Linked DNA regions of Prochlorococcus marinus CUG1417. Each later gene encodes a partner of the first gene's protein in a complex. Links are inferred from orthologs where the notes say so. Each region holds a gene or a part of one and is shown on either strand. Other genes may lie near its edges.

Region 1 (2,851 bases):
AAATTTCTAGTTCACCAGGATTTATAAATTCAGAAATATTATCATTAGCACTAAATCTTTTCCCAGAATTCTTAATTCTATCTCTTATAATTTCAGAAATTAGTTTATTAGTAATCTGGTCGTCAAAGTTTCTAATATTATCGTTGGGTAATGTAGAGGTCATAAAATTTTAAACAGAAAATTGTATGCAACTTAATTAACTGTATCTTCCAAAAGCTTAATTGCTCATATACTATATCACATTCTCTTGTTCAATCGGGTCCTAATAGTACTAAAAAAAATCACTATTTTAAGATAAATCAGATAAACATAATGTTTAAAAGGCTCCGCCAGAAGGCATCAAAGTCAAGTCTTCAATCAACTGTGATTGAGGTTTATTAGCCATGTAGAGAATAGTTTCTGATACCTCTTTTGAGGAGAGCATAGAAGTTCTATCAAAATCAGAATTGATTGATTCAGAGTCCCAAAGAGGAGTATTGACTGAACCAAGAGTTATGGTGCAGGCTCTTATTGAATTAGATCTCTCCTCCTCCCTCAAACATTTAGTAAACATAGCTAATGCAGATTTTGAAACACAATAAGCTCCCCATTGGGGGAATGCATTATAAGAGGCATGACTACTAACATTAATAACTAAACCGCCATTTTTTCTCATTTGAGGAATTATTGAACTACAAATTTGAAAAACACTTGTCAGGTTTATTTGAATAGTTTGTTCCCATTGACCTAATTCCATTTCGACTAAGGGGCTATTAAATGCGCAACCGGCATTATTTATCAGTACTGAAGGGCATCCATATTTTTCAATTGCCTCTTTAACACAATGCTCTATTTCTAGGGCATTAGATAAATCACATTTTACGAGGTTAATTTTTGATTTTGTGGTCAACAGTTCGCTCTTTAGTTTCTCCATTAAATCCATACTCCTGGAGAGTAAAATTAAATCCCAGCCAGCATTGGCAAAAGTAATTGCCGTAGATTTACCTATACCTTTCGTAGCACCCGTTATAAAAGCTAGTTTCAAATTATTCAGTTTTTTGGGGGATTTCACTATAAATCTCTTCAATATTATTTGCTTCGATAAATTTACCTAAAACCCTGAACTTTTTGTATCTTTCCTCAATTAATTGGTCTTCAGGCATTTGAAGTAGAGCATTCAGGTGTTTCTCAATAGCCTCTTTTAGTGTATTTCCAGCATCTAAAGGAGCCCAATTATTCCCTCCAGAAGGTTCTGGTAAAACTTCATCTATAATACCTAATTTAAGTAAATCTTTGCCTGTAATTTTAAGTGCTGATGCTGCTTCTGGTGCCTTTGCAGCATCTCTCCATAAAATTGATGCACATGCTTCTGGACTAGCAACCGTGTAAACACTGTGTTCAAACATTAGTAACCTATCGGCGACACCTATTCCAAGTGCGCCTCCTGAACCTCCTTCTCCAATGACAGTAGCAACAATTGGAACTTTCAATCCAAACATCTCTCGAAGGTTTCTAGCAATTGCTTCACCTTGACCTTGTTCTTCAGCTTTTAAACCAGCATAAGCTCCAGGAGTATCAATAAATGTAAGAATTGGCAAAGCGAATCTATTTGCATGCTGCATTAATCTAAGAGCTTTTCTGTAACCTCCCGGTTTTGCCATCCCAAAGTTTCTTACTACATTTTCTTTTGTATCCCTTCCTTTTTGATGCCCTAACATCAGCACTGGTCTATTATTTATCGAACCTATCCCCCCAATTAATGCCATATCATCGCCACCATTTCTGTCTCCATGTAATTCGATCCAGTCATCACAAAACATTTGAACAAAATCCAAAGTACTTGGTCTTTGAGGATGTCTAGCTACCTGAATCTTTTGAGCAGGCGTGAGAGATTTAAATATTTCTTCTCTTCTTCTAGCAGCTAAGGTTTCAAGCTGTAGAAGCTGTTGACTAACATCTACCTCTGAATCTCGAGCTAATTCTTTAATTTGCTCTATCTGCTTCTCAAGTTCAACAAGAGGCTTTTCAAAATCAAGAAGGTAACGTTTAGCCATGATTTAGACAGTTAATACTTTAGGCTGCTTATCAAGTCCAATTGCGGAAAAACCATGTTTTAAAGAAGCGGCTCCAATAAATTCCATCTTTTCAAGGGAAATGTTATTTCTTCCCCAACTAAAGTTTGTATGACACTTTTCAAATTCTAAAATCATAGCTTCTGCAAAGCAAGCAAACATCTCTCGCTGAGGGTTTTGCATTTCCGCAAGTTCCATCATATTCCAACCAATATCATTGAAAAACTCTACTATACCTCCTTTTAAAACATAAATATTTTCACCTTGAAATTTCTCATCAAGATTTTTTGGGTATCCACCATCAATCATTAAACATGGTTTTTTTAAGTTATCAGTATCAATTTCAATAGTTTTAGGCATACTTGCAACCCACACAACAATGTCCGCCTGAGGCAGTGCCTCATCCAAACTTGTTATGGTGCCACCATCTAATTCTTTTTGTAACAGCGCTAGAGGTTCTTGTTGTCTTGCCACCATAAGAAGTTCTGAAATCCCAGTTTTATTGATAAGCCACCTACAAACAGCGCTACCAATATCACCTGTAGCACCAATCACAGCAACAGTTGCTTTTTTAAGGTCTATCCCAATGCGAGGAGCATTTATTTCTAGCTGCTTACAAATAACCCAAGCGGTATGAGTATTACCAGTAGTGAACCTTTCCCACTCTAATGAAGTATTTCTAATTTGTTTATGCTGTAGAAGATTAAAATTCTCAAAAATAATAGAAGTAAATCCTCCTAAAGCTGTAATATTAATTCCTTTTTTCTGAGCTAGTTCCATAGCATTTAGTACTTTTCTTC
Region 2 (2,979 bases), 220 kb from region 1 along the record:
TAAATCAGATGAATTAGGTAAAGGTCTTTTTTTTATTGATGTTGCTAACTTGCCAGTCACGCTTATTGCTTCTCCAAAAAACCAATTCAACATATCGAATGCATGAGTACCCAAGGCGCCAATAACTCCTCCACCTTTTTCTTCCAATGAATACCAATTCCAGGATCTTTTGGGATCGGATCTACTGCCCATTAACCAATCTAATTTGACTAAATATATATCTCCTAAGATATTTTCATCAATAAGTTTTTTTGTCTGAAGGAAAAGAGGTACTGCTCTATATTCAAAATCAACACATACGCTTAAATTATTTATCAAAGATAATCTTTGAAGCTCTTCAATTTCTGAGGAGGATATTGAAACGGGTTTTTCTAAGAACAAATTTTTATTATTCTCAAGAGCTTGTTTCGCTAACTTGAATCTTGATTCAGGAGGGGTGGCAATAATAATTCCATCAATTTTTGGAGATTTAACTAAGTCTTCCCAATTATGAAAAAAATCTAAGCCCGTTTCTTTTTCTAATATCGATTTTTGCTTTTTCTCGTAATGATAAATAGCTACAGGAGTTAAGTGATCAGAATGCTTTAATGCCTCTAAATGAACTTTTTTCCCAAACCCCAGTCCAGCGATTGCTATTTTTAATTTTTTATTTTTTGTATTCATTTTTATCCATCAATAAACTCTAAACAGCTATTTTCAATAACAACATCTAAGAGTTCATCATTATTAGAAGTTTGCCATTTTGAATTGAATTGAGGAATTCCATTTATTGATGTATCTTTGAACTTCTTTTCATTACAATTGATTCTCATTACATAAAGTGATAACTCTCCATCATCATCAGAATTAGTTGGATTCTTAAAGAACTTTGTTAATACACTTATTTCCCCATTTGGGTGAGGCTTAATACTCCCTTTATCAAGCCATTCTTTCCCATCATTATTCTCTTTAAGGAGAACCCAATCAACATTTCCTAACGCATATGAATAGGAGGCAAAGTTAAAAATAAAGAGTAAAAGGCTTAAAGAAAAATAAAATAAATTAGAAATTATTCTCATTTTATATATTTGCTTCTGCAAGTTCTTTTACTCCATGGATCTTTAAAATTTTAGTCAAAGTAGTCTTGAGATCTTTCCTTTTCACTATTACATCAACAAAACCATGCTCAAGAAGATATTCAGCTGTTTGAAAATTATCGGGTAATTTTTCTCTTAATGTTTGTTCAATAACCCTTCTTCCCGCAAATCCAATAAGTGCTTTAGGTTCCGCCAAAATCAAATCACCTAACATCGCAAAGCTAGCTGTTACCCCTCCAGTGGTTGGATGAGTTAACAATGGCATATATAGGAGATTTTTCTCTTTATGTTTTTTTAGTGCTCCAGAAATTTTTGCCATTTGCATGAGACTTAACATACCTTCTTGCATCCTTGCCCCACCTGATGCACAAACAATAAGAATTGGGTAATTTTCTAAAGTTGCTCTCTCAATTATCCTTGTAATTTTTTCACCAACTACTGAACCCATAGATCCTCCCATAAACCTAAAATCCATAACAGCTAATGCTAAAGGCATTGTATTTACTGAACAAAAACCTGTTATGACACCATCTCTTAAACCTGTACCTGCTTGACTTTCCTTAATTCGATCAGCATAAGACCTTCTATCTTTAAAACCTAAAGGATCTGTAGGACTTAGTGAACTATCAAATTCTTTGAATGAATTTTTATCAGCAATTATATTTATCCTTTCATCACTATTAATTCTATTATGGTGACCACAATTACTACAAACATTGAAATTTGAAATTAGGTCTTTTCTATAGGCTACTTGCGAACACTCTGAACATTTAACCCACAAACCATCTCCTTCATCAGTATCTTGGGAAACTTTCCCAACAAATTGATCTTTACGCCTTGCGGCAAACCAGTCGATTAATGACACAACGTTTCCTTTTTTTCTATTTAAATCTAAGTTAGGTACTTTTATCAAGAAAGATATATAAATATTTGAGATTTTCTAAATTAGAAACTCCTTAAAAGTTAAAAATATAATTATTTGAGTTAATAATCGAAATTAATTATTATTTATTTTTCTCCTCAATCATTTTATGAATTATTGGAGTAAGAATTAGCTCCATTGCGAAACCCATTTTTCCACCATTTACAACGATACTTGTTGGACTTGACATAAATGAATCGTTAATCATTCCAAGCAAGTATTGAAAATCAATACCCCATTTCTCTCTTGCCCCCTTTCTGAAATGTATGATCACAAAGCTCTCATCAGGAGTTGGGATATTTCTGCATATGAAAGGATTTGAAGTGTCAATTGTGGGTATTCTTTGGAAATTAATATCGGTTTTGCTGAATTGTGGGCAGATATGATTTATATAATCAGGCATTCTTCTCAATATCGTATCCACAATGGTTTCCGCTGAGTAACCTCTTTCTGCGTTATCTCTATGGATTTTTTGAATCCACTCTAAATTTGTTATTGGAACAACGCCAACAAGTAAATCAGCATAAGACGCCACATTGTATCCATCACCTTCTACCCCGCCATGCAAACCTTCATAAAAAAGTACGTCTGTCCCTTCAGGAATATCTTCCCATGGAGTAAATTGCCCAGGTTCTAGGGATGTTCCAAGTCTTGTGTTATGTTCTTCTGCTTCTTCAAGACTATGTAGATAATATCTTTTCTTTCCTCCTCCAGTTTCACCATAGATTTTAAAAAGTTCTTCTAACTTGTCAAAAAGATTAGCCTCTGGACCAAAATGAGAGAAATTTTCACCTTTTGCAAGAGCCTCTGCCATAGCTTTTTTCATAGGCATTCTTTCAAATCTGTGGTAACTATCGCCTTCTACAACTGCGGGAACAATATCTTCTCTGGCAAAAATATGCTCAAAGGCTCTTTTTACTGTACTTGTTCCTGCTCCTGAAGATCCTGTTACAGCGACTACTGGATGACGTTTTGACATTT

Evidence for each region.
Region 2: the proteins of HA140_RS02860 (region 1) and accD are in contact, whole or in part, in a solved structure (PDB 8UXZ), measured with the Escherichia coli proteins. The link is inferred for Prochlorococcus marinus CUG1417 from one-to-one orthologs.

Annotation. Positions count from the first base shown.
Region 1 is NZ_JAAORN010000001.1:505,591-508,441, reverse strand. Bases 30-2,826 are described here. They hold HA140_RS02860 (acetyl-CoA carboxylase carboxyltransferase subunit alpha), read right to left. Parts: upstream 2,034-2,826; coding sequence 1,026-2,033; downstream 30-1,025. Other genes in these bases: HA140_RS02855 (long-chain acyl-[acyl-carrier-protein] reductase), read right to left, coding at 2,037-2,826; HA140_RS02865 (SDR family oxidoreductase), read right to left, coding at 317-1,051; folE (GTP cyclohydrolase I), read right to left, coding at 30-163. In the rest of the region: more of folE, read right to left, coding at 1-29; more of HA140_RS02855, read right to left, coding at 2,827-2,851. UniProt on the Escherichia coli protein: Component of the acetyl coenzyme A carboxylase (ACC) complex. First, biotin carboxylase catalyzes the carboxylation of biotin on its carrier protein (BCCP) and then the CO(2) group is transferred by the carboxyltransferase to acetyl-CoA to form malonyl-CoA.
Region 2 is NZ_JAAORN010000001.1:727,154-730,132, forward strand. Bases 1-2,925 are described here. They hold accD (acetyl-CoA carboxylase, carboxyltransferase subunit beta), read right to left. Parts: upstream 1,942-2,925; coding sequence 1,060-1,941; downstream 1-1,059. Other genes in these bases: HA140_RS04155 (Gfo/Idh/MocA family protein), read right to left, coding at 1-663; HA140_RS04160 (hypothetical protein), read right to left, coding at 666-1,058; HA140_RS04170 (phosphoribulokinase), read right to left, coding at 2,081-2,925. In the rest of the region: more of HA140_RS04170, read right to left, coding at 2,926-2,977.